Regions from separate parts of the Saccharopolyspora sp. 7B genome, predicted to be linked through region 2. Evidence: riboswitches for the same ligand, from Rfam matches in the RefSeq annotation. Region 2 holds a riboswitch; each other region holds the start of a gene.
What was found. Region 2 has a riboswitch for thiamine pyrophosphate ahead of thiO (glycine oxidase ThiO). Riboswitches for the same ligand answer to the same signal wherever they lie in the genome.
Positions count from the first base shown of each region.

Region 1: it holds a riboswitch for thiamine pyrophosphate, as region 2 does, so the genes downstream of both, thiD (bifunctional hydroxymethylpyrimidine kinase/phosphomethylpyrimidine kinase) here and thiO (glycine oxidase ThiO) in region 2, are expected to answer to the same signal.
Region 3: it holds a riboswitch for thiamine pyrophosphate, as region 2 does, so the genes downstream of both, LCD33_RS07180 (thiamine ABC transporter substrate binding subunit) here and thiO (glycine oxidase ThiO) in region 2, are expected to answer to the same signal.

Region 1 covers NZ_JAIUKC010000194.1:1,275-13,150, forward strand. Annotated here, with positions in the region: gene LCD33_RS25440 (polysaccharide pyruvyl transferase family protein) at 1-390, shown strand, start outside; gene LCD33_RS25445 (hypothetical protein) at 416-625, opposite strand; gene LCD33_RS25450 (TenA family protein) at 880-1,593, opposite strand; gene thiD (bifunctional hydroxymethylpyrimidine kinase/phosphomethylpyrimidine kinase) at 1,613-2,446, opposite strand; TPP riboswitch at 2,440-2,535, opposite strand; gene LCD33_RS25460 (lipoyl domain-containing protein) at 2,568-2,840, opposite strand; gene LCD33_RS25465 (hypothetical protein) at 3,110-3,379, shown strand; gene LCD33_RS25470 (hypothetical protein) at 3,454-4,185, shown strand; gene LCD33_RS25475 (hypothetical protein) at 4,237-4,626, opposite strand; gene LCD33_RS25480 (hypothetical protein) at 4,791-5,006, shown strand; gene LCD33_RS25485 (AMP-binding protein) at 5,078-6,751, shown strand; gene orn (oligoribonuclease) at 6,809-7,447, shown strand; tRNA gene LCD33_RS25495 (tRNA-His) at 7,547-7,619, shown strand; gene LCD33_RS25500 (Ig-like domain-containing protein) at 7,887-9,029, opposite strand; tRNA gene LCD33_RS25505 (tRNA-Lys) at 9,378-9,450, shown strand; gene LCD33_RS25510 (hypothetical protein) at 9,658-9,879, opposite strand; gene LCD33_RS25515 (zinc-binding dehydrogenase) at 10,029-10,997, opposite strand; gene LCD33_RS25520 (MFS transporter) at 11,035-11,876, opposite strand, start outside.
Region 2 covers NZ_JAIUKC010000158.1:11-7,080, reverse strand. Annotated here, with positions in the region: gene thiC (phosphomethylpyrimidine synthase ThiC) at 1-632, shown strand, start outside; gene thiD (bifunctional hydroxymethylpyrimidine kinase/phosphomethylpyrimidine kinase) at 732-1,595, shown strand; gene LCD33_RS22625 (FUSC family protein) at 1,872-3,863, shown strand; gene LCD33_RS22620 (thiazole synthase) at 3,956-4,717, opposite strand; gene thiS (sulfur carrier protein ThiS) at 4,719-4,919, opposite strand; gene thiO (glycine oxidase ThiO) at 4,907-6,022, opposite strand; TPP riboswitch at 6,012-6,117, opposite strand; gene thiE (thiamine phosphate synthase) at 6,181-6,855, shown strand.
Region 3 covers NZ_JAIUKC010000035.1:2,896-14,771, forward strand. Annotated here, with positions in the region: gene LCD33_RS07130 (exonuclease SbcCD subunit D) at 1-767, shown strand, start outside; gene LCD33_RS07135 (AAA family ATPase) at 764-3,715, shown strand; gene LCD33_RS07140 (hypothetical protein) at 3,791-4,048, shown strand; gene ychF (redox-regulated ATPase YchF) at 4,181-5,257, shown strand; gene LCD33_RS07150 (TetR/AcrR family transcriptional regulator) at 5,445-6,050, opposite strand; gene LCD33_RS07155 (NADPH-dependent oxidoreductase) at 6,084-6,920, opposite strand; gene LCD33_RS07160 (acetyltransferase) at 7,319-7,774, shown strand; gene LCD33_RS29335 (DUF6157 family protein) at 7,797-8,228, opposite strand; gene LCD33_RS07170 (FAD-dependent oxidoreductase) at 8,671-9,639, shown strand; gene LCD33_RS07175 (4a-hydroxytetrahydrobiopterin dehydratase) at 9,645-9,938, opposite strand; TPP riboswitch at 10,009-10,119, shown strand; gene LCD33_RS07180 (thiamine ABC transporter substrate binding subunit) at 10,166-11,212, shown strand; gene LCD33_RS07185 (iron ABC transporter permease) at 11,209-11,876, shown strand, end outside.

The sequences.
Region 1 (11,876 bases), on a different contig from region 2:
GAGCAGGTCGGCGTCATCGAAGGCATCCCGCGGGTGGACCGCGAGGTGTTCGCCCTCGTCGAGCACGACCTGCCCGGCGCCCGCTTCTACCCGTTCTCCGAGATCATGGACCACGGGCTGCCCGCCGCCGCCGGCCAGCGCTGGCTGTCGACCCGGTTCCACATGCACCTGATGGCCGCGGCCGCCGGGGCGCACGGCGTCGCCGTGTCGATCAACTCCGGGTACTACACGAACAAGCACCGGTCGCTGATCCAGCGCGGCTCCGGCTGGGGCCTCAGCGAGGGCCTCCAGGTGCCGCCGCAGCCGCGGGAAGGCGGCTACGAGCGGTCGACGCTGGACGCGCTGCAGGAGGCCAAGTCGAAGCTCGCCTGGTCCATCTACGGGGACTGAGCCGCCGGGCCGGGCGGCGGCGCGCTCAGGCCGCCGCCTGCCCGGTCTCGCAGGTGCCCTCGGCTCGGGGCCGCAGCACGTGGATGTCCGCGGACGATTTTTCAGGCTCCGTTTCCGCCTGGGCGGACTCGGCGTCCGCCCGGCGGTCGGCGATGTAGAAGGGGGCTGCGGCCAGCACCGGCACCAGCATCCCCGCCAGCATGATCAGAATTGAAGTCCCCGTACTCAAGGCCACCGAACCCCGCGCGGTGGGAGGCGGACCTCCCACGACCGAACACGCCGAACGAACGTGTCGTGAGCCTCATCGTCGTGGCTGAGGGTGTTCGTTAACACCGCTCGAAAGTGCTCCTGATCACGCTTCCCGCGAGCGCCCGCACCGCGGCTGACCACCCGCGTCACCGCCCCCGCCGCGCCGCAGGGCACGTCGCGGAGGGTGATCGGGTCCGGGTATTCGCCGCAGCGCGGAAACCGTGCCGCCGCAACGACTTCTCACGCCGGGAGCCACTGCGCCGTCGGCCACCGCTCCAGGCGCCACGCGCCGTCCCAGAACATCCACTCGTACTCGGTGGCACGCGCGAACGCGGCCAGCATCCGCTCCCGCACCGGCTCGTCGGCGGCCGCGGCCGCCCGGTCGGTGAGCTCGCGGGCCGCCAGCACCGCTTCGGCGAACTCCTCGTCGGCGTAGGTCTCGATCCACCGCCGGTACGGGTGCGCCGACACGTCGCCGACGGCGGCGAGGATCTCACTGCCCACGTGCTGGTACACCCAGAAGCACGGCAGCACCGCCGCCAGCAGCACCGGGTAGGGGTCGACCAGCGCGCTCGCCCGCAGGAACGAGGTGTAGGCGGTGCACGACGGCGAGGTCGCCACCCCCGCCAGGTCGTCCGCGGAGAGCCCGAACTCCTCGACGTAGCCCGCGTGCAACCGGCGCTCCTCCACCAGCGCGCCCCGCGCGGCCCCCGCGAGGAACGCCGCGTCCGCCGGATCCTCGGACCGGGTCGCGGCCGCCGACAGCGCCTGCGCGAACGCGATCAGGTAGCGGGCGTCCTGCACGATGTAGAACGCGAACCGCTCCCGGTCGAGGGTGCCGTCGGTGAGCGCCGCGTTGAACGGGTGCGCCACCACGGCCCGCTGCAGCTCGGCGGTGCGTTCCCAGGCGCGGGCGCAGAAACCGCCCGCGGGCGGATCGGGCAACCTGCTCATGACCTTCGTCCCTCCGATCTCACCACCAGCGGTGGAAGTGATGCACGGGCCCGTGCCCGCGGCCCACGTCGAGGCGCTCCGCGGCCCGCAGCGCCCCGGTCAGGTAGTCCTTGCCATCCCGCACGGCGGTCGCCCAGTCGGGCCTGCGGGGACGCAGCGCCGCGATCGCCGCGGACAGCGTGCAGCCGGTGCCGTGGTCGTTCGCGGTGTCGATCCGCTCGCTGCGCAGCCACCGCACCTCGCCGTCGCCGCGGAACAGGTCGGCGCTGGCGGGTTCCGCGCGCAGGTGCCCGCCCTTGAGCAGCACCTGCTTCGCGCCCAGGTCGGCGAGCCGCTGCGCCTGCGCGGCCATCTCGGCCGAGCCGGTGATCTCCGGCTCGCCCAGCAGGTCCGCCGCTTCCGGCAGGTTCGGGGTGATCAGGTCGACGCGCGGCAGCAGCTCGTCGCGCAGCACCGCGACCGCTTCGTCGGCGAGCAGCCGGTGGCCGCTCTTCGCGACCATCACCGGGTCCAGCACCACGTGCGGCGGGGCGTAGCGGTCCAGCACGGCGACGACCGCGCGGATCACCTCGGCGTTCGCCAGCATCCCGATCTTCACCGCGTCCACCCGGACGTCGTCGAGCAGCGTCGTGAGCTGGGCGGTGACGAACTCCGGCGGCACCTCGCGGACCTCGGCGACACCGGTGGTGGTCTGCGCGACCAGCGCGGTCACCGCGGACATGCCGTAGGCGCCGTTCGCGGAGAAGGCCTTCAGGTCCGCTTGGATGCCGGCTCCGCCGCTGGGATCGGTCCCCGCGATCGAGAGCACGTTCGGGACCCGGTCGGATCCGGGCAGGGCAGCACGAGTGGTCACGTCGGTGACGTCCCTCCGCTAGCACGAACTAGGTCAGGTTCGACGGGTCTGCTCTCAGCCCGGCCGTCCGGGCACCCCGCGTCACTGGCCCCAACCTAGCAACGGGCGTCAAGCCGCGGACTCACTCGACGAGGCCGATGATCGCGCCCGCGGTGAACCGCTCCCCCGCCCTGCCCTGCCGCCACAGCGTTCCGCTCGCCGGGGCACGCACCGTGCGCGGGGCGCCGTCGGTCACCACCTCGGCCACCGGGGCTCCGCTGCGCACCCGGGCGCCGTCGGGTACCAGCCAGCGGGCGAGGGAACCGGGCTCCCGCGGATCGTCGTGCGGACGCGGGAAGTGCAGGTCCGTCACGGGGTGCGCCTCCGGGTTCCGCTCGCTCGACGCGCCCAGCATGGGCGGTGATCCTTCTCACCACAAGCGGGTTCCGCGCCCGGCGCCCTGGTTCGGGCGGCCCAGCACCGGGTCAGCGGCGAGTCGAGACCGCTCCGCCGAACAGCCGCTCTCACACGATCGGAGCAGCGCAACCGCCGGTCACTCCCGCCACGCGAATGCAACGTGCGCGCTGATCGTTCCGTCTAGAGTTCGAGATCCGGCCAGTGGACCGAAGCCGGACGAACTGCGCGCCCGCGGGTCGTCCTGACAGGTATGGGGGTGGGACGGCAATGTTCCCCGATCAAGAGCACGTGTGGTGGATCGTCGGAGCGGGCAAGCGGGTCCGGCACGCGATCACGGTGCGCCCGGGCGCCAGACCGGCCGGTGATCCGGTGCAGACCCTGTGCGATGCGACGATCAAGCTCCCGCACGAGACGTGGCCCGCCACCAAGGAACCGTCGAGCCGCCGCATCACGGAGCGTTGCGCGGAGTGCGAGCAGGCGGTCGACGAACAGCTCGCGCGTGACGGCGATCTCGTGGTCACCACCTGGGACGCCTAGGGCGAGGGAAGTCACACCGCTCAGGGCTGATCGCCTAGTGAGGCGACCCTGCGTGGCGGATTAAAGTTGACGCAATGGACACCACTGCCGACGCCCCCCAGACCGCCCGTTCCCGCCGCTCCGCCCGGCCGGATCCGGCGGAGGTATGGGCTCCGCTGGCCGGTCTCGCCGACGCCGCAGCGCAGGGCGGGACGTCCGGAGCCGTCGCCATCACCCGCGGGTTCGACCGCAACAGCAGGCTGCGCGCCAAGGCGCTGCGCGACCTGCTGGAGGAGCGCGGGGTGGCGGCCATCGAGATCACCCCGGCCGTGGGCAGCGAGCGGCTGCTCGCGGACAGCGAGATCACGTCGGTGGTGAACCTGATCGGCGCCGGTTCCTGGCAGCCGTACCGGCTGGCCGCGAAGCTGCGCGCCCCGCTGCTGGCGGTGCGCGGCGACGAGGAGGCCGGGCAGGACTCGCGGGACGTCATCGGCGTCACCGCCGCCGAGGACCGGCGCGACGTCGCCCTCTCGCACGTGGCGGTGCGCCCGGAGACCGAGGGCCAGGGCAGCCTGATCGTCACCGCCGACGGCGAGCCGATCTCGGTGCCCGGCGGTTCCGCGGTGGTCACCCTGCGGGAGCAGCGGCTGGAGGTCCGGCTCGCGGGCCCGGACTTCGCCGAGCAGACCTTCGCCGCCACCGAAGTGCGGGTGGAGACGGCTGACGCGCCGCACCGCCTGGTGCGCGACGAGCTGCCCATCGCCGACTTCGAGGGCGCGCTGACGTTCACCGCCGAGCCGGGCGCGCTGACGGTCCGCCCGGTCTGACCTGCCGCTTCCTCGCGCGGCCCCGGCGTCCGGGGCCGCGGGGAAGCGATGTCACAGCACCCGGTTCAGCAGCGCGACCAACGCCGCCAGCACCACGCCGACCAGCGCCAGCGCGAGCGGGGCGAGCGTGCCGGGGAACAGCGCGTTGGCGATCGTCCAGCCGAGCACGAACAGCGCCACCAGGCCCAGCAGCCCGATCATCGCGGTCATCAGCGGCCGGTGCCGCGGCAGCGCCCGCAGGTTCCCGCGGGCGACCGGCGTCATCCGCTGGAACGTGATCCACACCGGTAGCGCCACGAGCGCCACGACGAGCACGCCGAACAGCGAGTCGGCCCGGCTCGGCTCGTGCCCGAGGCCGAGCAGCAGGCCCAGCACGCCGACCGCGAGGACCAGCAGCACGCGGTGCAGGGTGCGCCACAGCATCCCGTCGTATCCAGCCATGATCGCAGTCTCCCAGCAGCGCTCACCCGGTGGTGGAACCCCGCGGGCACGAGCCGGTGGAATTCCAAGATTAATCAGGCGAACACCCGTCACGTCCGTGATCCTGAGTCGTCTTACCAGTGGAGGACGCACCGGACGAGCGTTCCCCCAGGGAGGGAGGCCACGTGGCTGACGACGAGAAGTGGCAGGTGAGCTGCCGCGATGTGGCGGGCAGGCGGCGGAACATGGCGGTGTACGTGAACCAGGGCAACGTCGTGGTCGTCGCTCCGCCCGGGGAGACGGCGGTGCTGGCACCATTGGAGGCGGGTCGCCTGCGGGCCGCGATCCGGGAGGCCGTGGTGGCCGCGGCGGCACCGGAACACACCATTTCGGACCGGTGAACCCTTCCCCCGCGTCGCCCCCCGAGGCATTATCTACCGATGAGTAGCTAAATCGGAGGAGACGCGTGGCGATGTGGCGACGGCCGGCGGGACGGACACGAGGCGAAGCGGCGAAGGCGGCCGTCCAGGCCGGGGCGGACCGGCTGGCCCCGACGCTGCAGACGCTGTGGCTGCTGATCAGGCAGGGCGTCGTCCGCCCGATGCGCCCGGACAAGCTGCTGCGCATCGTCTTCGCCTGGCGGCGCTGGGGCGTCACCCCCGCGCTCGGCTACGCCGTCGCCGCGATCCGGCATCCCGACCGGCCCGCCGTGATCGACGAGCGCGGCGCGCTGAGCTTCCTCGAACTGGAGCAGCGCACCACCCGCCTCGCCCGCGGGCTGCGCGCCCGCGGCATCCGGGACACCAGCCGGGTCGCGGTGCTGTGCCGCAACCACCACGGGCTCGTCGAGACCATCGTGGCCTGCGGCAAGATCGGCTCCGACGTGGTGCTGCTCAACACCGGCCTGCGCCCGCACCAGATGCGCACCGTGCTCGACGAGCAGCGGGCCGACCTGCTGATCGCCGACGTCGAATTCGTCGAGGCGCTGCCCGACCTGGAACTGGACGTGGTGCTCGCCTGGACCGAGGGCACCACTCGCAAGGCCACCCTGGAGCACCTCATCGGCAGCTCCGCCACCGGCACCCTCCCGCGCCGTCCCCGGCACGCGCGGGTCATCGTGCTCACCTCCGGCACCACCGGCACGCCGAAGGGCGCCCGCAGGCCCGCGCCGCCCGGGGTCGGGCCCGCCGCCACGATCATGTCGCGGATGCCGCTGCGCGCCGGTGAGCGGATCATGCTGGCGGCGCCGATCTTCCACACCTGGGGGCTCGCCGCGTTCCAGCTCGGCTCGGCCATCGGCGCCACCCTCGTGCTGCGCCGCAAGTTCGAACCGCAGCAGGCGCTCGCCGCCGTGCAGCGGCACCGCGCCACCGCGCTGTTCGTGGTTCCGGTGATGCTGCAGCGCATCCTGGACCTGCCGCGGGAGGCGATCGAGCCCTACGACACCTCCTCGCTGCGGATCGTGGCCGCCAGCGGTTCGGCGCTGCCCGCCGACCTCGCCACCCGGTTCCAGCGGGTGTTCGGCGAGGTCCTCTACAACTTCTACGGCTCCACCGAAGCGTCCTGGGTGAGCATCGCCACCCCGCGCGAACTCGCCGAAGCGCCCGGCACAGCGGGCCGCCCGCCGCGCGGCACCAGCGTGAAGATCCTCGACGAGCGGGGCGCGAAGGTGCCCGACGGCGAGACCGGGCGGATCTTCGTGCGCAACGACATGCTCTTCGAGGGCTACACCGGCGGCGGCGGCAAGGAGGTCCGGGACGGCATGCTCGCCACCGGTGACCTGGGCCGCATCGACGAGGCCGGCCGGCTGCAGGTGGTGGGGCGCGAGGACGACATGATCGTCTCGGGCGGCGAGAACGTGTACCCGAAGGAGACCGAGGACGCGATCGCCACCCTGCCGGAGGTCTCCGAGGTCGCCGTGATCGGCGTGGACGACGCCGAGTTCGGCCAGCGCCTCGCCGCGTACGTGGTGCTCGTCGACGGCGCCGAGCTGGACGCCGAGGCCGTGCGGGAACGGGTCCGGCCCGCGCTGCCCGGTTTCGCGCTGCCCCGCGACGTCGTCTTCCTGCCGGAACTGCCGCGCAACGCCACCGGCAAGGTCGTGCCCGCGCGGCTGCGCGAGGGTTCCGCCGATACCGAACGGTGATCTCCGCGGCGCCGGTGCGATCCCGGCGCCCGGTCGCACCGCGTTAGGCTCGGTGAGGTGAACGACCGTCTAGTGTGGATCGACTGTGAAATGACCGGTCTCGACCTGGGTTCGGACGCCCTGATCGAGATCGCCGCCCTGGTCACCGATGCCGACCTCAACATCCTCGGCGAGGGCGTGGACATCGTGATCCACGCCCCGGACGAGGCGCTGTCGGCGATGCCCGACGTGGTGCGGGAGATGCACGCGCGTTCCGGGCTGACCGAGGAGGTGCGGCGCTCCGCGGTCACCACGGCCGAGGCCGAACAACGCGTCCTGGACTACATCCGCGAGCACGTGCCGGACACCGTCTCGGCACCGCTGGCGGGCAACTCCATCGCCACCGACCGCGGGTTCATCGCCCGCGACATGCCCGCGCTGGACGCGCACCTGCACTACCGCATGGTGGACGTGTCCTCCATCAAGGAGCTGTGCAGGCGCTGGTTCCCGCGGATCTACTACGCGCAGCCGGAGAAGGGCCTCGCGCACCGCGCGCTCGCCGACGTGCGGGAGTCCATCAGGGAACTCGCGTACTACCGCCGGACGGCGTTCGTGGCCGAGCCGGGACCGACCACCGAGCAGGCCCAGGCCGTCGCCGCGGACCTGCTGGACGGGCGCGGCCCCGCGGGCACCGGCCGCAGCCCCGACCAGCGGTGATGCGCGGCCGGGAGCCCGGTCGCAGCCCGCTCCGCAGCGCACGCTAGGATATTCGTGTTGCTCCGGAAAGCCGAGAACACCGGCTGGCCGGAAGCTGCGGTGGGTGTAGCTCAGTAGGTAGAGCACTGGGTTGTGGTCCCAGGAGTCGCGGGTTCGAATCCCGTCACTCACCCCGCGGGAAAAGGGCCCCTCCGTTCGCGGAGCGGGCCTTTCGCATTGCAGGGGGCGGAAACCCGAGGCGGACCGCCGCCTTTTCCCGTCCGCGGCGAAGCCGATGAGCGGCGACCACGCACGCAACGGGACCACCCGCGGGTTCTCAGCGGGCCCCTCGCGAGGACGGCCTGTGGCGGAGAGCCACCTGCGCGCACGAGCCCGCAGCGAGGGGGCCGCTGAGATACCGCCACCCGCCCCGGAAAGCAGGACGAGCGACCACCGAGGATCACCGGTTCCCGGCGGTCCATTCGGCCCAGGGGACCTGCCAGTCGCCGAAGCCGTCCCAGGACCGCAGATTCGGCCCGCCGGAGTTCGTGATCTCCACGACGTCGCCCTTCTTGAGCAGGTCGTAGACCCACTTGGCGTTGGCGTCGCTCATGTTGATGCAGCCGTGGCTGACGTTGCTGCTGCCCTGCTGGGCGACCGACCACGGGGCCGCGTGCAGGAACTCACCGCCGTTGGAGATGCGCACCGCCCACTTCACCTCGGTGCGGTAGCCGCCGTCGTCGACGTCCAGGCCGTAGCTCGACGAGTCCATGATCTTCGTGGCGTGGTGCTCGGTGACCACGTGCACGCCGTTGTTCGACGGCCACGCCGGCTTGCCGAGCGACACCGGCATGGTGCGCCGGGTAGCCCCGTTGACCTCGACGGACATGGTGTGGCTGGAGCCGTCGGCGCGGAGCACGACGGCGTCGCCGATGGTGATGGTGGCGTTGCGGCTCTCCTCGCCCCAGGAGCCGTTGCCGAGGTCCTTGCCGTAGACGTCCGCGTTGATCGTGATCTTCGTGCCGGGCTTCCAGTACTCCTGGGGGCGCCAGTGCACCTCGCGGTCGTCGAACCAGTAGAAGGCGCCTTCCACGGCCGGTTCCGTCTGGATGCGGATGGCTTCTTCGGCCTTGGCCTTGTCCGGGGCGGGCGCGTTCTCGGAGAAGTAGAACGCGAGCGGCTGGCCGACGCCGACGGTCTCCCCGTCGAGCGGGTTCATCGACACGTAGGTCTGGTTCTCGGGATCGACGGTGCTGAACGTGGATTCCTGGACGACCGGGGCGCCTGCCGCGCCCTGCAGGGTGAGCTTCGCCGTGTAGGTCTTGCCGTAGCCGAGCGGCTCGGAGGCGGACCAGCTCGCGCCGTCCGGTGCGACGGTGTTCGCCACCGGCTTGCCGTCCTGGTTCACCAGTTCGGCGGCGGTGATCCGGCCGTCGACGGCGGTGGCCGTGACGGGCGCGGTCGGCGAGATCCGCTGGGCGCCGTTCGCCGGATCGAACCTGGCCGACGCGGGCGGCGGTGGCGGCGGGGCCGGGCTGCTCGCCCCGCCACCCGTGCACGACGCGAGGAGCATCCCCACCAACGCCACGACCACGGCCGGCACCGCACGAGACGACGCCCCCAGAACTCTCCCGACAGAGTTAAGACACAGCTTCATGCGTGACTGTCCGTTCGATCCGATCCCCACATCCGCCTGAGAACAGTGTGCATCAGCCCCCCGACCGTGTGGCCGACGACCAGCCCTGCACGAAGAGTCAACCGCGGATCTTCACCCGGGAGACGGACGACGACCCTCCTCGGTTGCTCGTCCAGCCACATCGGACCCCGCCGACCGGCTGAAACGCCACCGCGCACCCCGAACGGCACCCCCCGATTCACCCCCCGGAACGGGGTGCTAAAGTTTCTTTCGTCGCCAGGGAGACGGCAAGAACGAAAACCTGGTGAACACCAAGCGCCAATAGCTCAACTGGCAGAGCAGCTGACTCTTAATCAGCGGGTTCGGGGTTCGAGTCCCTGTTGGCGCACAGAAACCCCAGGTCACACGGCCTGGGGTTTTTCTTTTGCCCATCAAGCCGGCGGGAATCCCGCGCCTTTCCGCGATCGCGTCCAGCAGGGCGGAAGAATCCGGGGCCGGAGATCCGGCATCGGGCGGTCCCGTCCCCCGCGGGGAACGGGACCGGCCTCGTCGGTACTCCGCGGGTACGCGCCGCGCACCCGGGAACCGCCGCCGATCAGCGGACCGAGCCGACCATCTGCCCGTCCGGAGCGCACTCGGCGCCGCCGACGTCCGGCCGCGACACGACCTCGTCCAAGTGCTTGCTGCAGTTCTCGAACGTCCCGTACTCCCCGAGGACCTCGTTGTGCCAGGCGAGCGCGGTACCCGCGCCCATCAGGGAGGCACCGGCGCCGGTGGCGCAGAGGACCATCGCAGCCATGCTCTTGCGGAACCGCATCAACAACACCTTCTCCACGAGGATCACGTGCGAGCGGCGCTCTGCCGCTCTGCCGCCCGCGACCCTAGGAACCACCCGCGGCCGGTCTCGGGGCTCGTTCGGCCGGACGGGGGATCCCCTCACGGGAGCGCCGCCCCGGAGCTCGCGGTTCAGGGGATGAGCAGGACCCGGCCGAAGGCGCCGCGGCCCTCGATGTGGCGGTGCGCCTCGGCCGCTTCGGCGAGCGGGAACTCGCGGTCGACGACCACGGTCAGCTCGCCCGCGGCGACCCGGGCGATGAGGCGTTCGATCAGCGCGCGGGTGCGGGCGGGGTCGTGCGCCATCTCGCCGCCGAAGTAGACGCCGTTGAGCGAGGCGCTCTTGAACATCAGCGGATCCAGCCGCGGCGGGTTCGGCTCCCGCCCGGCCTGGCCGACCCAGCTGATCCGGCCCCGGTAGGCCAGCGCGGCCACGCTGCTCTCCAAGGTGCGGCCGCCGACCGGATCCACCACCAGGTCGACGCCGCGGCCATCGGTGAGCTCGGCGACCCGGGCTGCGACGTCCTCCTCCCGGTAGTTGATCGCGTGGTGCAGGCCGTGCTCGCCGAGCCGCGCCAGCTTCTCCGCACTGGAGGCGGTGCCGAGCACCGTGGCGCCCGCCGCCGCGGCCAGCTGCACCGCGGCCAGGCCGACACCACCCGCCGCGGCCTGCACCAGCACCACCTCGCCCGCGCGCAACCGGCCGAACTCGAACAGGCAGTCGTCGGCGGTGCCGAACTCGACGGGGATGCCCGCGGCCAGCCGCGGATCCAGGTCGTCCGGGACCCGGTAGGCGTTGTGCTCCGGCACCGCGGCCAGCTCGGCGTGCGAACCGTGCGGCATGAACGCCACCGCCCGCTGCCCCTCGCGCAGGCCGGTGACGCCCTCGCCGACCGCGGCGACCGTGCCCGCGGCCTGGTAGCCGACGACGTGCGGCGTGGTCTCCGGCGGCGCGGACTGCCGGTGCAGCAGGTCGCCGCCCTGCACGCCGACGGCCTCGATGCGCAGCAGCACCTCCCCCGGACCGATCTCCGGGTCGGGGACGTCCGCGTAGCGCAGCACGTCCGGCCCGCCGTTCTCGTAGTACACCGCTGCTTTCACGACCACCACTCCCGATTCGATCGACGTCCGTTCCCGATCATGCCTCGTCCCGCTCGCGCATCTCCCGCACCGCTTCGCGGGCCTCCGCGCGGGAGGACGCGGTGGGCTTCGCCCCCGGCAGCGGCAGCCCCGCGGACTCCCGGGCGAACCAGGCCGCGACCAGCCCCACCACCCCGGCGGCCATCAGCAGGAACGCGGGCGCGGTGCTGTGGCCGGTGCCGGTGACCAGCGCCTGCGACAGCAGCGGGGTCGTCCCGCCGAACAGGGCCACCGAGATGTTGAACCCGATCGACACGCCGCCGTAGCGGACCTCGGTGGGGAACAGCGCGGGCAGGCTCGACGGCATCGTGGAGCTGAACGCGATGAGCATCAGCCCGATCAGCACCAACCCGGCCACCACCAGCCCCACCGAACCGCGGCTGATCAGCCAGAACGCCGGCCAGGACAGCACCACCAGCGCCCCCGACCCCGCCGCGATGATCGGCAACCGGCCGATCTTGTCCGAGGCGCGCCCGAGCCGCACCACGAAACCCATGATGATCAGCATGGTGACCAGCACGAACACCAGTGCCGAGGTGTGCGCGTAGTGCAGGTCCGCGGTGATGTAGGTCGGCATGTAGGAGGTGAGCATGTAGTTGACCACGTTGAACACCGCCACCATCACCACGCACAGCAGCAGCGGCCGCCAGTGGTCGCGGAAGATGGTGCGGTAACCGGCCAGCCGGCCCTCGTCCTCGCCGCCGCTCTCCTGCTGCTGCTGTTGGGCGGGCGTCTCCTCCAGCCGGAACCGCAGGTACAGCCCGATCACGCCGAGCGGCGCCGCCAGCAGGAACGGGATCCGCCAGCCCCAGTTCACCATGTCCTGCTCGCCCAGGGTCG
Region 2 (7,070 bases):
ACGTGCAGGTGATGATCGAAGGTCCCGGGCACGTGCCGATGCACAAGATCGCGGAGAACGTGCGGCTGGAGGAGGAGCTGTGCGACGAGGCGCCGTTCTACACCCTCGGCCCGCTCACCACGGACATCGCGCCCGCCTACGACCACATCACCTCCGGCATCGGCGCGGCGATGATCGCGCAGGCCGGGACCGCGATGCTCTGCTACGTCACGCCCAAGGAGCACCTCGGGCTGCCGGACCGGGACGACGTGAAGACCGGCGTGATCACCTACAAGATCGCCGCGCACGCCGGTGACCTCGCCAAGGGGCACCCGCGGGCGCAGGAGTGGGACGACGCGCTGTCCCGGGCCCGCTTCGAGTTCCGCTGGACCGACCAGTTCAACCTGGCGCTCGACCCGGACACCGCGAAGGCGTACCACGACCAGACGCTGCCCGCAGAACCCGCGAAGACCGCGCACTTCTGCTCGATGTGCGGGCCGAAGTTCTGCTCCATGAAGATCACCCAGGACGTCCGCGACTACGCCAAGGAGCACGGCCTCACCAGCGTCGAGGCGATCGAGGAAGGCATGCGGGAGAAGTCCGAGGAGTTCACCGGTTCCGGCGGCGAGGTCTACCTCCCCATCGTGAGCTGATCGGGATGACGGACGCGGTGGGCGGCGCTCCGGTGTTTCGCATCGGCAGGTTCCGCACGGGCCGGATCGACGGCGGGACGGGGTCGTAGCATGGGCCGGATGCACGAGACACCCGGCCACCTGCGACGACCCGCGCACGACACGGCCCCGCCGACGGCGCTGACCATCGCCGGGTCGGACTCGGGCGGCAGCGCGGGGATGCACGCCGACCTGCGGGCGTTCTTCTCCTGCGGGGTGCACGGCATGACGGCCGTGACCGCGGTGACCGTGCAGAACACCGTCGGCGTCACCGGGCTGGTGGAGATCCCGCCGGAGACGGTCGCCGCGCAGATCGGCGCCGTCGCCACCGACATCGGGGTGGACGCGGCGAAGACCGGGGTGCTGTCCTCGGCCGCGACCATCGAAGCGGTGCTCGCCGCCTGCGACGAGCACGGCATCGGCCGCGGCCGGCGCACCCCGTTCGTCGTGGACCCGGTCGCCGCTTCCCGCAGCGGAGAACCGCTGCTGCGCCCGGACGCGCTGGACGCGCTGCGCGACGAGGCCTTCCCGCGGGCGACGCTGGTGACGCCGAACCTGGACGAGGTGCGGCTGCTCACCGGCATCGACGCGCGCAGCCGGGACGACCTGCTGGACGCGGCGAAGGCCGTGCACGACTTCGGACCGGACTGGGTGCTGATCAAGAGCGGGCACCTGCTGGACGACCCGGAGTGCGTGGACCTGCTGTTCGACGGCACCGACGCGATCCAGCTGCCCGGGCCGCGCTACTCGACGGTGCACACGCACGGGGCGGGCGACGTGTTCGCCTCCGCGATCACCGCGGCGCTGGCGAAGGGCGCGTCGATGCCGGACGCGGTCGCCGCGGGCAAGCGGTTCGTGACGCGCAGCGTGGAGCACGCCTACCCCCTCGGCGCCGGCGTCGGGCCGGTGTCGACGTTCTGGCGGGTGAGCCCGCGCTCGTTGTGAGCGGGGCGTCCCCGGCCGCCGGAGCGCGCTGGGTACCGTCGCCGTCGGAGCAGCCGCCCGCGGCACCCGCGGCCGCGAACGGCCCAGCGGACACGCCACGAACGGGCTTGAGATACCGAATCGGGTGATTTTCGCCCGCGCGGGTAACTCACAAGGCGGGTCACGTCGACATAGAGCGTGAGGCTCGCAGCCCCCGCCGCGCTCCCGAGCGACGGCGCCGCGTGCGCTGCGCCCGTCCCGCACAGGCAACGAGAACGTCAGGAGCGAAGCGCCGCCGTGGCAGCACCCGGGTGGACGACCATGAAGGACCGGCTCCTCGCCGGGCTCAACACCGAGGCCGGCGCCCCCGACCTCCGACGACGCCAGTACGCGATGGCGGTGCTGGTCACCGCGGTGGTCGCCACCGCCGTCGGCTGGCTGCTGGACCTGCGCACCCCCGCGCTCATCGGCGGGCTCACCGCGGTGTTCGCGCTGGTCGCCGCGGGCGGGCAATCGCTGCGCTCCGACCTGCACCGGTTCTCCTGGTTCGGACCGGCGCTGGTGCTGGTCGTGGCGGTGGGGCCGCTGCTCCGCGAGATTCCGGTGCTGGCCGGGCTGCTGGTGGCGGCCGTCGTGTTCGGCTCCGGCATGCTGCCCGCCCTCGGCGAGCAGTACCGGGTCAGCGGCCAGACCTTCGCCGCGGCCACCCTCGTGTCCACCACCACCGGCATCGGATCCGGCGAACCCGCCTGGATGCTGTTCCTGTCCACCGGGGCGGGTGCGGTGTTCGCCCTGGTGCTGCGGGTGCTCATCGGCATCGGCGATCCGACCCGCGCCACCCGGCACGCCGTGGCCCGGACCCTGCTCGAACCCGGGCCGGGCGTGCTGGAGATCGCCGCGAGCGCCTGGCGCGCCGACGGGTCGAGCACCTGGCTCGGGCAGGTCCTCGCCGGGGCGGCCCGGTTCCGCGCCGCCCGTGAAACGCTGCTCGCCCAAGCCCAGCGGGCCGACCGGATCGAAGCGGAACGGCTGCACCGCATCGTCGTCGAAGCGGACCTGGTCGCCGCCGAACTCGCCCGCGCGGTGCGCTCCCGCGCCTGCACCGGGCTGCCCGCGATGGCCCGCGTCGACCCGGCGCAGGCCGTCGTCGCCGCGGGCGGCAGGCAGGACCTGCCCGAAGCGGTGCGCGGCATGAACGAAGGGCTCGACCGGATCCGCGGCGCCGTCGTGCAGCGCACCGAGGTCGCGGCCAGCCCGCCCGCGCCCGGTGGCCGCCGCCAGCGCGCCATCGGCGGCGTCAAGGCGCACCTGTCGCTGCGGTCCTCGCTGTTCCGGCACGCGCTGCGCTGCACGCTGGCCGTCGCCGTCGGCATGGTGATCGTGCTGCTGCTGGACGACCCGTCCGCGTCCACGCTGCTGCTGGCGCTGTACGTGGTGCTGGCGCCCGCGGCGCGGGACAGCATGAACGGCGCGCTGGAGCGCACCGGCGGCGCGGTGCTCGGCGTGGTGGTGCTGGCCGCGCTGATCACCCTGCTGCCCGGGGTGTACCTGCTGGTGCCGGTGATCGTCGTCGGCATGCTGCTCGGGGTGGAGCGGCTGCGCACCGACTACCAGGTGCTGCTGAGCTCGCTGATCGCGGTGACCGTGATCGACCAGGCGATGCGGCTGGACCGGCCGCTCGCGAACATCGCGATCAGCTTCGCGTCCAACACGGCCGTCGGCGCGGCCATCGCGCTCGGCGTCGGCTACATCAGCTTCATCGTGCTGCCCAGCAGCATGGTGCCGGACGTGCGCGGGGCCATCCGCTCCACCGTGTGGTCGGTGTCCGAGCTGCTGCGCAGCGTGCGGGCCGCCGGGCAGGGCCACGAGGTGCGCGCCGCCATGCAATCCGCGCACGTGCTGGCGCTGCGGCGCACCCAGGACCTGCTGGGCATGCCCGCGCTGCTGGACGAACCGGACTCGGACGAGGACCCGCAGACCACGCGGGCCGCGGCGATCGCGCTGGACGCGCTGCGCCAGGACGTGGCGACGCTGGCGTTCCGGCCCGAGGGCGAACTCGCCGTGGCGGTGCCCGCGCTCAAGGCGGTGGACCAGCTGCTCAGCGGGCGGAGCAACCCGAAGATCCCGGACATCCAGTCCGCCGGGGCGCCCGCGACGGAACTGCTGGCCAGCTCGCTGGTGGAGAACGCGCTGCACGCGCGCTCGGCGATCGACCAGACCCTCGGCAACGAGCCGTGGAAGAGCTACACGATCAACTTCGTGCGGACCGAACGGCTCCGCATCCGCTGATCACCGGGTGACCGGCCCGCCCGCTCTGGCGGGCCGGTTCAGCCCGGCGGCCTGGTTCAGCCCGGCGGGCCGGTTCAGCCCGGCAAGCCGGTTCAGCCCAGCAGGCCGGGGCTGGAGGCCTTCGCCCAGAAGCGCTGCGGGATGCGTCCCGCGCCGACCGCGAGGCGGCCCGCTTCGACGGCGGCGCGCATCGCGGCGGCCATCCGCTCCGGGTCCTGGGCCCGGGTGACGGCGCTGGCCAGCAGCACCGCGTCGCAGCCCAGCTCCATCGCCAGCGCCGCGTCGGAGGCGGTGCCGATGCCCGCGTCGAGCACGACCGGCACCGACGCCCGGGACACGATCATCTCGATGTTGTGCGGGTTCCGGATGCCCAGCCCGGTGCCGATCGGCGAGCCCAGCGGCATCACCGCCGCGCAGCCCACGTCCTCCAGCCGCGTCGCCAGCACCGGGTCGTCGTTGGTGTAGGCCAGCACCACGAAGCCCTGGTCGACGAGCTGCTCGGCCGCGTCCAGCAGCTCCACCGGGTCCGGCAGCAGCGTGTCCTCGTCGGCCACCACCTCCAGCTTCACCCAGTTCGTCCCCAGCGCTTCCCTGGCGAGCTGCGCGGTGAGCACCGCCTCCGCCGCCGTGCGGCAGCCCGCGGTGTTCGGCAGCGCCTCGATGCCGAGCCGGTGCAGCAGGTCCAGCACGCCGGTGCGGCCCCCGGCGTCGGCGCGGCGCATCGCCACCGTGGTCAGCTCGGTGCCGGAGGCCAGCAGCGCCCGCTCCAGCACCGACAGGTTCGCCGCTCCCCCGGTCCCCGTGATCAGCCGGGAGCCGAACTCCCGGCCCGCGATCACCAGCGCGTCGTCCACGTCAGCCCCCCTGCACCGCGGTGAGCACTTCGACGGCCGCCCCGTCGCGGAGTTCCGTCGCCTGCCAGTTCGCCCTGGGCACCACGGTCCCGTCCACGGCGACGGCCACACCGCGCTCGGGCACGCCGAACTCGGCGAGCACCGCCGCCAGCGTCGCATCCACCTGCACGGGACGTTCCGCCCCGTTGATCACCACTTGCACGGTCGACCTCCTCCGTCGCCTGCGGGAACCGGTCCGGCGACCGGTGGTTCGCGGCCCGACAGCTCCGCCAGCACCGCGTCCGCGGTGATCGGCGCGAGCAGGAACCCGTTGCGGTGGTGGCCGGTCGCGGCCAGCACCCCCGGCTCCAGTTCGCCGATCACCGGCAGGTTGTCGTGCGTGCCGGGCCGCAGCCCGGCGACGGCTTCGAGCAGCTCGTACTCGGCGATGCCCGGCAGCACTCGTTCCGCGTCGGCCAGCAGGTCGCGGACGCCGCCGGCGGTGACGGTCTCGTCGAACCCGGCGTCGTGCTGGGTGGCGCCGACGACGAGCCCGCCGTCGTCGCGCGGGACCAGGTAGACCTGCCTGCCGCGCACCGGGCCGCGCACGGTGCGCGCGGGCGGGGGCAGCGCGGTGGGGCGCGCCCGCAGCCGCAGCACCTCGCCCTTGACCGGGCGGATCCGGCCGGTGAGCGCCGGGTGCAGCTCGCCGGAGCGGGCACCGGCGGCGATCACCGCGACGTCGCAGCGCAGGGTCCGTTCGGCGAGCTCCACCTCGCCCGGCCGCACCCGCCGCGCCGCCCCGGCGCGGAACCGGACGCCCGCCGCCTCCGCCGCGGCCCGCAGCGCGGCCAGCGCCAGCCGGTTGTCCACCGCCAGATCGCCGGGCACCTCCAGGCCGCGCCGCACCGCGGGCCCCAGCGAGGGTTCGAGGCGGCGCACCTCCCGGCCGCCGAGCCGGGTGACGGTGCGCCCCAGCGAGGCGAGGTGGTCGGCGAGCATGTCCAGCTCGGCGCGGTCGGCACCGTCCACGCCGACCACCAGCGTGCCCTCCCGGCGCAGCCCGGACGGCAGCCCGGACCCGCGGGCCAGCTCGGCGGCGAACGACGGCCAGCGGCGCAGCGACTCGGACCCGAGCTCCAGCAGTTCCTCTTCCCCCGGCGCGGCCTCGGCGACCGGGGCGAGCATCCCGCCCGCGACCCACGACGCACGCCGCTCCCCCGCATCGACGACCTCGACGCGGTGGCCCGCGCGCGCGGCCGTCCACGCGACGGAGAGACCGATGACCCCGCCACCGACGACGGTGACGGACGACTGCTGCTGCATCTGCGCTCCCTGCGCCGGCATGACCCGGATCAGGTTCGACGGTCGGGGCCTGCGCCCCCTCTCAGCCCGGATCCCGGGCTCCCGTGCCAACCACCACCACCGTACTCATCCGCCCGCGCGAGGTCAGCCGCCGCCCGGCCGCGGACTACCCTGGGGGCATGCCCGGATTGGACGGTTTCGGCATCCGCACGCGGCTCGCCGACGCACGGTTGTACCTCTGCACCGACGCGCGCGCGGAGCGGGGCGATCTGGCGGAGTTCGCCGACGCCGCGCTGTCCGGCGGCGTGGACGTCGTCCAGCTGCGGGACAAGGGGCCCGGCGGGGCGCCGCTGGAGGCGCGGCAGGAGCTGGCGGCGCTGGAGGTGCTCGCGGAGGCCTGCGTTCGGCACGGCGCGCTGCTGGCGGTGAACGACCGCGCGGACGTGGCGCTGGCCGCGGAGGCCGACGTGCTGCACCTGGGGCAGGACGACCTGCCGGTGGACGTGGCGCGGCGCATCGTCGGCGACGAGGTGGTGCTGGGGCGTTCCACGCACGACGTGGTGCAGGCGGACGCGGCCTCGACCGAACCGGGCGTGGACTACTTCTGCACCGGCCCGGTGTGGACGACGCCGACGAAACCGGGCCGGGAGGCGGCGGGCATCGAGCTGGTGCGCCACGCCGCGGAGCACCGCGGGCACGGGAGGCCGTGGTTCGCGATCGGCGGCGTCGGCCACGACAACCTCGCCGAGGTGGTCGCGGCGGGCGCGGAACGGATCGTGGTGGTTCGGGCCATCACCGAGGCCGAGGACCCGCGCGCCGCCGCCGAATCCCTCAAGGCCGGACTACCCACCTGACCACCGAACCGGCCCGGCCGGGTTCGCGACTCTTTCCTGTCAGCGGCGAAGCCGCTGAGCAGCGACCACAAGAGCAACCAGACCACCCGCGGGTTCTCAGCGGTTCCCTCGCGAGGACAGCTTTTTGGGGGGGGGGGGGGGGCCCCCCGGGGAAAAAAAACCCCCGCGGGCGCACCAGGGGGGTGGGCGCCCCCCCCCCCCCCCCAAAAAACCCC
Region 3 (11,876 bases), on a different contig from region 2:
AGGTCCTCGACTCGCTGCCCGACGTGCCCGGCGCGGCCCCGGTCCAGGGCCGTGGGCACGAACCGGTGCTCGCCGAGGCGATGAACCGCGTCCGGGCCGACCTCGCGGGCCGGCCCGCCGGAACACGGTCCGTGGTGCTCGCGCACGCCTTCGTCGTCGGCGGCGACGCCAGCGAATCCGAACGGCCCATCGCCGTCGGCGGTGTCGACACCGTGCCCGGTTCGGTCTTCGACGGCGTGGACTACGTGGCGCTCGGGCACCTGCACGGGCCGCAGACCCTCGCCGAGCACCTGCGCTACTCCGGGAGCCCGCTCGCCTACTCGTTCTCCGAGGCGCGGCAGCGGAAATCCGCCTGGCTCGTCGACCTCGACGCCGACGGGCTCCACGAGGTGCGCCGCCACGAACTGCCCGTGCCGCGCGCGCTCGCGACCGTCCGCGGCCGGCTCGACGCGCTGCTCGCCGAACCCGAGTACGCCGAGTTCGAGGAGTGCTTCCTGTCCGCCACGCTCACCGACGACGTGCGGCCGGTCGACGCGATGCGCGCCCTGCAGGAGCGGTTCCCGCACGCGGTCCACCTCGAATGGCAGCCGGAGAACGGCCGCGCCACCGCGGAACTGCGCTACTCCGAGGCCGTGCGCGGGCGGGACGACACCACCATCGCCGAAGGGTTCGTCGCCGACTGCCGCGGATCCGAACCCACCGGTGGCGAACGCGCGCTGCTCGCCGAAGCGCTGCACGCCGTGCAGGTCGCGGAGGTGCGGGAATGAGGCTGCACCAGCTCGCGATCACCGCGTTCGGGCCCTACCGGGACCGGGTCGACGTCGACTTCGACGCGCTCGGCACCGACGGCCTCTTCCTGCTGCACGGCGACACCGGCGCGGGCAAGACCAGCCTGCTCGACGCGATCTGCTTCGCCCTCTACGGCGCGGTGCCCGGCGCGCGCGAACAGGTCAAGCAGCTGCGCTGCGACACCGCCGCCGACGACGTGGCCACCTCGGTCGAGCTGGAGCTGACCGTGCAGGGTCACCGGCTGCGCGTCGTGCGCAGCCCCAAGTACGACCAGCGCAAGAAGCGCGGCGAAGGCACCACCACCCGCAACGCCAAGGCCTCGCTGATCTGGATCGGCGACGCGCCCGGCGACGCTGCCTCCGAAGGTTCCAGCCGCATCGACGAGGTCAACCGCAGCGTGCAGCGGTTGCTCGGGATGAGCGTCGACCAGTTCACGAAGGTCGTGCTGCTGCCGCAGGGCGAGTTCGCGAACTTCCTGCGCGCCGAGACCACCGAACGCGAGAAGCTGCTGGAGAAGCTGTTCGGCACCCAGCGGTTCGCCGACGTCGAGCGGTGGTTCGTCGAGCACCGCCGGGAACGCGGCCGCGACGTCGAAGCACACCAGCAGCAGGTGCGGGAACTGCTCGCCCGCGCCGCCCAGGTCGTCGGGCAGGACCCGGAGAACGGCGCCGACGAGCGGCACTGGCTGGAGAGCTGGGAGAAGCACCTCGCCGCCGAGCTCGACGAGACCCGGCGGCAGCACGTCGAACTCGCCGCCCGCCGCGACGCCGCGGAACAGGAGCTCACCGCCCGCCGCGAGCTCGCCGACAAGGTCCGCCGGGTGCGCGGCGCCCACGCCGAACTCGCCGAACTCGATGCGCAACAGACCGAACACCGGCGGTGGCGCACCGAACTCGACGCCGCCCAGCGGGTGCTGCCGGTGCTCACCGCGCGCCGTGCCGTCACCGAAGCCGAGACCGAACTCGACCGGGCCGCCCGGGAAGCCGCGCACGCCGAAACGGGCTGCCCCGACCCGGACGCCCCGCTCGACGAGCTGCGCAGGCGTTCCGGCGAACACCGCGAACGCGCGGGCGCGCTCGCCGAACTGCTCCCCGAAGCCCGCAAGCAGGACACCGACCGCGCCCGGCTCGCCGAGCTCGACCGCGGGATCGACGCCGACGAACGCGCCACCGCCGAGCTCGACGAGCAGCAGGCCGCGCTGCCCGACCGCATCAGCACCGCCCGCACCCGGCTCGACGAGGCCAAGGAAGCGGCCACCCGCCGCGACCAGGTCGAGGCGAAGGTCGAAGAACTCGCCGACCTGCTCGGCACCGCCCGCGCCGTGCCCGCCGCGCAGCAGGCCCACGAACAGGCCGCCGAAGCCGCCCGCCGCGCCGTGGACGAGCACCAGCGCGCCCGCGAGACCGTGCTGGACCTGCGCGACCGCAGGCTCGCCGGGATGGCCGCCGAACTCGCCGCCGGACTCACCGCGGGGGAGCCGTGCCCGGTGTGCGGGTCCGCCGACCACCCCGAACCGCGCTCGGCCGTGGACGACTCGGTCGGCGCCGAGGACGAGGAACGTGCCCAGCAGGCCGAACAACGCGCCCAAGCCCGCCGCGACAGCACCGCCGCCGCGGAGACCGACGCGCGCAGGCACCTCGAACTGCTGCGGCACCGCCTTGGCGACCGCGGCACCGACGACCTCGCCGCCGAGACCACCTCCGCCACCGAACGCCGCGACGCGGTGCGCGCGCTCGCCGACCAGACCCCGGCGCGCAGCCGGGAACTCGCCGAACTGGAATCCGCCGCGCAACGGCTCACCGAGCAGCGCGGCGAGCTGGACCGGCGCATCGCCGCCGCGCGCACCGAACGCACCGGCCTGGCTGAGGCGATCGAGGCCCGTGCCGCCCGGCTGGACGCCGCTCGCGGCGAGCACCCCGACATCGACGCGCACCGCGCGCACCTGCTCGACCAGGTCGAACGGCTCGACCGCCTCGTCGCCGCCCGCACCGCCCGCGACGACGCGGACGCCCGGCTCGCCAAGCAGCGCGAAGCCCTGCGGGCCGCGGCGGTCGACGCGGGCTTCGCCGACGTCGACGAGGCGCTGCGCGCCGAACGGGACGAGAGCCGGCGCACCGAGCTCGCCGACGCCCTCACCCGCGCCGAGCAGCGACGCGCCACCGCGCAGGCCGCGCTCGGCGGCGAAGAGCTCTTCGGCATCGACGCCGACACCGAGGTCGGGCTCGACGCCGCCGCCGAAGCCGCCACCACCGCCCGCGAAGCCGCCGAACGCGCCGCTATCACCGCGCAACGCGTCGAACAGCGCGAACAGGACGTGCGGCGGCTCGCGACCCGGCTGCGCGCGGCCTGGGACGAGCTCGGCCCGGCGCTCGCCGAACACGCCGAACTCGAAGCACTCGCCGACGTCGTCAACGGGCGTGGGCAGAACGCGCGGAAGATGTCCCTGCGCTCCTACGTGCTCGCCGCCCGGCTGGAGGAGGTCGCGGTCACCGCGACCCGGCGGTTGCGGCGGATGAGCGACGGCCGCTACTCGTTCGTGCACTCCGACGCCGCGGGCGCGCGGGGCACCCGGGGCGGGCTCGGGCTCGACGTGCTCGACGACTACTCCGGGCAGACCCGCTCGGCGAAGACGCTCTCCGGTGGCGAATCGTTCATGGCCTCGCTGTCGCTGGCGCTCGGCCTCGCCGACGTGGTGGCCGCCGAGACCGGTGGGGCGCTGCTGGACACGCTGTTCATCGACGAGGGCTTCGGCACGCTCGACGCGAACACCCTCGATCTCGTGATGGACACGCTCGACGAGCTGCGCGCCGGTGGCCGGGTGATCGGGCTCGTCTCGCACGTGGACGAGATGCGCCAGCGGATCGGGGTGCGGCTGCGGATCCGGAAGTCGCGGGACCACGGCTCCACCATCGAACTCGACACCTGACCCCCGCCCGGACTCGCAGCGGGGACGGGCAGCGACCGGATGACAGCTGGGGGATTGCTCCCTAATGTCGGAGTCATGGCTCACTCCACGATCATGCGTTCCCGCGTCGGCAAGCTCGTCGGCGGCGCGGCGGGCGCGCTCCTCGCGCTCACCGTCACCGCGGGTTGCAGCGACCCGGCCCCGCCATCGCAGCAGCAGGAACAGCAGGACGGCGACCAGCAGGACGGCGACCGCCCGGACCAGCAGGACGACCAGCGCGACGGCGACCAGCAGGATCACCGGCACGACGACCACGAGGACGACCAGGGCGACGGCGAGCAGGACGACGACTGACGTCGTCACCCGGATCGGGGGCACGCCCCGTTCCCGCGCCGCGGGCCGGGCGTGCGGCCGAACCCGGCGCGCACGGATCGGGTGCGGGCCACCTGCGTCGATCGCCGCCCGCACCACTTAGACTCACGGCCCGTGAGCCTCACCCTCGGAATCGTCGGGCTGCCCAACGTCGGCAAGTCCACCTTGTTCAACGCCCTCACCAGCAACGACGCGCTCGCGGCGAACTACCCGTTCGCGACGATCGAGCCGAACGTGGGTGTGGTGCCGTTGCCCGACCCCCGACTGGCCGAGCTCGCCGAGCTGTACGGCTCCGAGAAGCTGGTGCCCGCCACCGTGTCCTTCGTCGACATCGCCGGCATCGTGAAGGGCGCCTCCGAAGGCCAGGGCCTCGGCAACAAGTTCCTCGCGAACATCCGCGAAGCCGACGCCATCTGCCAGGTCATCCGCGTGTTCGACGACCCGGACGTGGTGCACGTCGACGGCAACGTCGACCCGTCCAGCGACATCGAGACGATCAACACCGAGCTGATCCTCGCCGACCTGCAGACCCTGGACAAGGCGCTGCCGCGGCTGGAGAAGGAAGCCCGCACCCACAAGGACAAGCGTCCTGCGCTGGACGCGGCCAACGAGGCGAAGCGCGTCCTCGACGAGGGCACCACCCTGTTCGCCGCGAAGCTGGCCGACGTCCCGGAACTGCGCGAGCTGAACCTGCTCACCACCAAGCCGTTCCTGTACGTGTTCAACGCCGACGAAGGCGTGCTCTCCGACGAGGCCCGCAAGCAGGAGCTGCGCGACCTGGTCGCCCCCGGCGACGCCGTGTTCCTCGACGCCAAGGTCGAGTCCGAGCTGATCGAGCTCGACGAGGAATCGGCCCGCGAACTGCTGGAATCGGTCGGCCAGCCGGAGCCGGGCCTGCACGCCCTGGCCCGCGCCGGGTTCCACACCCTCGGCCTGCAGACCTACCTGACGGCGGGCCCGAAGGAGGCGCGCGCCTGGACCATCCCGCAGGGCGCGACCGCCCCGCAGGCCGCGGGCGTGATCCACACCGACTTCGAGCGCGGCTTCATCAAGGCCGAGATCGTGTCCTTCGCCGACCTGATCGAGGCCGGTTCGATGAACACCGCGCGCTCCGGCGGCAAGGTCCGCATGGAGGGCAAGGACTACATCATGGCCGACGGAGACGTCGTCGAGTTCCGCTTCAACGTGTGATCGGAGCCGTCGCGTCCGCTCGCGGTGTTGAGTCCGGCCGTGGCCGACCTCGATCCTCGGCCACGAGCGCTCGAACCCGTGGGGACGGCGCTGGCGGCGCAGCGCGTGGACGGTGCTACTGCTGCTCGGGAGCACCGGGGCAGGTCGCGGGGATCAGTGCCTGCCGTGAACTCCTGCGCCCGCAGGCTCAGCTCCTACGATCCGGCTTCGTGCGCAGTGCCTCCAGTCCTCCTACCAGGACTGACACGGCGAGTTCGGTCGTGGCGTCCCGGTCGTCGCGCCAGTGTTCGACGGACGCCGCGTAGCCCGGAAGCGCGTCGCGGATGGTGTCCGACATCGTCGGCGCGGGGAGTCCCTGGGCGAGGCCGAAGGCCTGGAACTCGATCATCGCGATGATCGGGCGCAGCTGGTCCGAGGGGAAGTCTCCGCGCACGAGAGCGGTGAACACGGGCTCGTAGGCGGCGATGGAGCGCTCATCGGCGAACGTGGTGTCGAAGATCAGCGGCAGGATCCGCCGGTGCCTGGTGTAGAGACCCGCGAGGCCGCGCAGCAGCGCGCCGACGGCTTCGCGCCAGTCGTGCGCGTCGGGGGTCTCCATCTGCTCGAGCATCCGTCGGCGGGCGAGGTCGATGACGTCGCCCCGCCCGCCGACGTGGCTGTAGAGCGAGGACGGGGCGACGCCCAAGTGCTTGGCCAGCTGGACCATCTGGATGTCCCCGGTGGTGTCGACGAGCGCGAGCGCTCCGTCGGCGATGATCTCTGCCGACAGCAGCGGCACCTTCGGTCTGGCCATCCTCGTTCGTTCCTTCGTCGATCGGGTCGCGCGTCAGCGTAGGCCGAAGCCGCGCCGCTGGAGCGTCGGGCGCAGGTTCTCCCGCCCGTCCATGTAGTCGAAACCGGTGCCGGTCACGACGGCCTCGGCCCAGGTCTTGTCCCGCAGGCCGTTCTCCGTCCGGAACACCGTGGTGGCGGCCTCATAATCGCGCACCCATTCCGTGTGGTCGGCGTGGTCGTACTTCTCGTGGTGGAGGACGACGTTCTGCGCTGGGCGCGGACGCACGGCGCTGGGCCGGGTCTCGTCCGGAATGCCGATGGCGGTGCCGAAGACGACGTAGGCGTACGGCGGGAGGTCGACGAGTTCGGCGAGCTCCTCGGCGTGGTTGCGCAGCGAGCCGAGGTAGACCCCGCCCAGGCCCAGGGACTCCGCGGCGACCATCCCGTTCTGGGCGGCCAGCGCCGCGTCGACGGAGGCCATCAGGAAGGCGTCCAGGTAGTCGGTGACGACCGGGTCGCCGCCGTGGGCGGAGCTGATCGCGTGGCTGCGCGACATGTCGGCCACCCAGAGGAGGACGGTCGGGGCATCGGCGACGAAGTCGTAGCCGCCGCCGTCCGCGCGGGCGCTGCGGGTGAGCCTCGCCAGCTCGCGCTTGGTCTCCGGCTCCGAGATCGCGACGACGCTCCACTGGTGCAGGTTCGAGGAGGTGGACGCCGACTGGGCGGCGGCGACGATCGTCTCGAGCGCCCCCTCGGGGACCGGCTCATCGGTGAAGGCCCGCACGGAGCGGTGGGCGAGGAGGGCCTCGACCTGCTGGTTCCACAAGATCGTGGCGGGAGCGGGCTGATCCCCGTAGCGGGCGCGCAGGAGTGCATCGTGCTTCGGCATGCTCACGGTCCTTCTTTCCGAATCGGATTCGGTTATTCCAACTCGCCGCGCACCGGCGGCATTCCCGGCTCCGCGGACCGGGGCGCATGACCTCGCGCACACGACGGGCGGGTGCTGGTCCGGCGCGAGCCGGGCGAACGTGGGCGACAACACGCTCGCCGCACGGCTAAGGTCCACGGACGTCGCGGGGCCGGATCGACTTGCCCGCTCCGCTGCGAACCGAACGACGAGACCGCATCGGATGCGAACGGCTGGGGAGGACATCGCTGACGTGCGCGTCTTCCTGGCATCGCACCGAGTCCGCTGGATCAAGCAGGTCGCCGGCGGCCACGCGCTCCCGGGCACGTGGTCCTCCGGACCGGAATTCGGGCGAACTCCGCTGGATCGCGCAGGTCGTCGTGGCTGAGCCGAGGATCCGCGACTCGACGGGGCCCGAGGAGCACCCGGAACTCGTGCGGATCTGGCGCAGCGCCGTCGATGCCACCCACGCGTTCCTCGATCCGCGGCACCGTGCGGAGATCGAGGAACGCCTGCCCGTCGGGCACTTCCCGCAGGTGCGGCTCAGCGTCGCCGAACTCGGCGGTGCGCCGGTCGGTTTCGCGGGCACGTCCGGGACGAGCCTGGAGATGCTGTTCGTCGACGCGGCGCACCGCGGGCGAGGAGTGGGCCGAGCCCTCCTCGCGCACGCGGTGGCCGAGCTCGGGGTGACGTCCGTGGACGTCAACGAGCAGAACGAGCAGGCCGTCGGGTTCTACCTCCGGCACGGGTTCACCGTCACCGGCCGCAGCGAGCTCGACGATGCGGGGCGTCCGTACCCGCTGCTGCGGATGTCCCGCGACGGGCGGGCGCGGTGACCGGCCGCTCGTCGCCCCGGGTTCAGGCTCGGGTGCTGCGCAGCGCCTTGGTGCAGGTGATCGGTTCGCCTGACTCGCCGGTGCGCCGGCCCGAGGTGAACTCCGCGTACTCCGGGCCGTCCACGGCGTACAGGGCCAGGCGGCCGCGGGCGTCTGCGTGGATGCCCCAGCCGTAGCGCTTGCCCAGCGGCGAGGAGCGCAGGCAGGCCCTGCTCCGCGCGAAGAACTCCCGGCGGGCGTCCGCCCGCTCCTCGTCCGGGATGGCGGCGCGGTCCGCGAAGACGGTGAAGATGACGTCACCGGACGTGAACTCGTACGGGTGCTCGGCGATCAGCCGGTAGGTGCGCGCTGCCACCGACGGCGCCTCTGCGTTCAGCGGGGGCACCGTCGCGGTGGTGACCGGGCAGTCCTCGGCCACCTCGATAAACGTGTTCGTGCGATCGACCCGTTCCACGCCCGGAACGGTACGCCGGGGGACCGACGGCGGATGGGGAAGCGGCCGTTCCTCGATTCCGGTGCTCCTTGCCTCGGACCGCGATCGGCTGACCCCCGATCGATGACGAACACCCGGCGAACGCGATTCCCCGACCCGCCGCCGCACCCCGCTCGGGCACGTCCGAGTGAAAGGCGTGCGGGGTCGGTAGCGCAGCGCGGCCCGCCGCGAACTGCGGGCGGCGCACCCCGGCACAGCTGAGTCGCACGCCATGACCAGGCGATTTACGTTGTGCGCATGCAGCACATCACCTTGATCTGCGGAGACTGCAACGGCAAGGGGTGCAGCAACTGCGGCGGCACCGGCACGATCACCATCGTCGAGGACTAGGACCGCGCCGAGCGGCCGCGAAACCCGCCCCGAGCAGGCCGTGCGCGGCGGGCAACGCTGCTAGCGTGCCGAAATGGCCGCCAACGGGACCGTCCTGGTCATCGGAGCCGGGGTGATCGGGCTCAGCACCGCCGTGATCCTCGCCGAATCCGGCGTGCCGGTGCGCGTGCGCACCGACGAGCCACCCGCCGACACCACCTCCGCCGTCGCCGGCGCGATCTGGGGGCCGGCGCTGCTGCAACCCGCCGACCGGGTGCGCCGGTGGGTCGCCGACACCTACCGCGCGCTGGTCGAACTGGCCGCCGACGACACCAGCGGAGTGCACCTCGCCACCGGGCGGATGGCCGCCCGCGTCGACCTCGGCGACCAGCTGCCGCCCGAAGCGCTGCTGCTGCCCGACCTGCGCCGCTGCACCCCGGACGAGCTGCCCGCCGGGTTCCGCAGCGGCTACCGGGCGACGCTCCCGCTGATCGACATGCCGCGCTACCTCGAACACCTCACCGGGAGACTGCTCGCCGCCGGCGGCGAACTGCTGATCAGCCCGGTGTCCTCGCTGGCCGACGCCGCGGCCGAAGCGGACCGCATCGTCAACTGCACCGGGGTCGGCGCGCACGAGCTCGTCGGCGACCCCGGCGTGCGGCCCGTGCGGGGGCAGCACGTCCTCGTCCGCAACCCCGGCATCAGCGAGTACTTCGTCGAAGTCGGCGCCGGACCCGAGTTCACCTCGTACGTCCCGCACGGCGACCAAGTCGTGCTCGGCGGCGTCGCGGGCGAGCACGACTGGTCCCGCGCACACGACCGCGACGACAGCGCCGCCGTGCTGCGCCGCTGCGCGCAGGTCGAACCGCTGCTCGCCGGCGCCGAAGTCCTCGGCGAGACCGTCGGACTGCGCCCCGGGCGCGACGCCGTGCGGCTCGAAACCGAACGGTTCGGCGGCGCCACCGTCGTGCACGACTACGGGCACTCCGGCTGCGGGGTGTCGCTGTCCTGGGGCTGCGCCGCCGAAGCCGCCGGGCTCGTCCTCGGCCGACCGGTGCGCTGACCGGCTCACGTCAACGCGTCGACCACCCCGTCGATCTCCTCCGCCAGCGTGAAGTCCTTCGCGGTGAGGCCACCCGCCGAATGCGTCGAGAGGGCGAACACGACGGTGCGCCAGCGGATGTCCAGATCCGGGTGGTGGTTCTCGCTCTCCGCGATCTCCGCGACCCGGTTCACCGCCTGGATGGCCTGCGGGAAGCTCGCGAACTCCACGCTCCGCACGATCGTGGTGCCGTCCTGGGCCCACTCCGGTAGCCGGGACAGCGATTCGGCGACCTGGGTGTCGTTCAGCAGTTCGGTCATGCCCACATGGTGGTCGTCGGACGGCCGGAACGCGACCGTCGACCCCCGGCTCGGTGGCGGCACGTAGACTGCCGGTCGCCACGGGAGTCCAGCGCGCTGGGCTGAGAGGAGGGGCGCATCCCCTCGACCGTCCGCACCTGAACCGGATCATGCCGGCGCAGGGAGGTGTCGCGATCAGCTCGAGTTCGCACGCGTGGCCGAGACCGGTGTGCTACTCGGGAGGACCGTTGAACCCCTTACTGCGCTGGGCCGCGGCACTCGCCGCCGCCGCGCTCACCACCGGATGTTCGCTCATCGGGAGCTCCGGCGATGACACCGCGGCGCGCACCGTCACCCTCGTCGCGCACGACTCGTTCGTCGCCGACCCGGCGCTGCTCGCCGACTTCGAGAAGCGCAGCGGCATCCACCTGGAGATCCGCAACAGCGGTGACGCCGGAGAGCTGACCAACAAGTTGGCGCTGTCCAAGGCGGCACCGCTCGGCGACGTCGCCTACGGCGTGGACTCCACCTTCGCCTCCCGCGCGCTGCGCGCCGACGTGTTCGCCCCGTACCGGCCCGCCGCCGCCGACCGCGGACCGCAGCGCTACGCCCAGGACCAGCAGAACCGGCTCACCGCCGTCGACGTCGCCGACGTGTGCCTCAACATCGACACCGCCTGGTTCGCCGCGCACCGGCTGCCGGAGCCGACGACGCTGCGCGACCTCACCGATCCCCGCTACCGGGACCTGACCTCGATGCCGGACCCGACGACGTCCTCCCCTGGATTGGCGTTCCTGCTCGGCACCATCGACGCCTTCGGCGAGCCCGGTTGGCAGGACTACTGGCGCGCCCTCGACGCCAACGGCGTGCGGCTGTCCTCCGGCTGGGAAGAGGCCTACAACCAGGACTTCTCCGGTTCCACCGGCCAGGGGCCGCGACCGATCGTGCTGTCCTACGCGTCCTCGCCCGCCGCCGAGGTCGACGAGAACGGTGCGCCGCGCACCAAGGCCCTGCTCGACACCTGCTACCGGCAGGTCGAGTACGCGGGCGTGCTCACCGGCGCGAAGGACCCGCAGGCGGCGCGGGAAGTGGTGGACTTCCTGCTCTCGCCCGAGTTCCAAGGTCAGGTCGCCGACCAGATGTACGTGTACCCCGCGGTCGACGGGGTGCCGCTGCCCGAAGGCTGGGCGGCCAGCGCGCCGCTGCCGTCGCGGCCCGCGGAACTGCCCGCCGACGAGGTGGAGAACAACCGGGACCGGTGGGTCGAGCAGTGGCGGACGCTGGTCCGGGGATGACCGGCGAACTCCGCCGCCGGGTTCCGGTGGCGCTGGCCGCGGCGGTCGTCCTCGGCTTCCTCGGGGTCTTCTTCGCCTGGCCCGTCGCGGCGATCATCGGGCTGGGCGTGCGCGGCGACGTCGGAGCGGTGCTCGCCGAGCCGGCCACTTGGCGGCTCGTCGGCTTCACCCTCGGGCAGGCCGCCGCGTCCACCGCGGTCGCGCTGCTCTGCGGGCTGCCGCTCGCCTACGTGCTCGCCAGGCTCGTCCTGCCCGGCACAGGGCTGCTGCGGGTCGCGGTGACCGTGCCGTTCGTGCTGCCGACGATCGTCGTGGGCATGGCCTTCCGCGCGTTGTTCGGCGCCGACGGGGGAGTGCTGCCGATCGTGCTGGCCAACGCGTTCTTCAACGTCGCCGTCGTCGCGCGCACCGTCAGCGGGTTGTGGGGGCACCTGGACCGGCGGATGGAGGACGCCGCCCGATCGCTGGGAGCCGGGCGGCTGCGCACCTTCACCTCGGTGACGCTGCCCGCGCTGCTGCCCGCGCTCGGATCGGCGGCGGCCGTCGTGTTCCTGTTCAGCGCCACCAGCTTCGGGGTGGTGCTGGTGCTCGGCGGCGGTCGGCTGCGCACCCTGGAGACGGAGATCTACCTGCGCACCGTGCAGCTGCTGGACCTGCCCGGCGC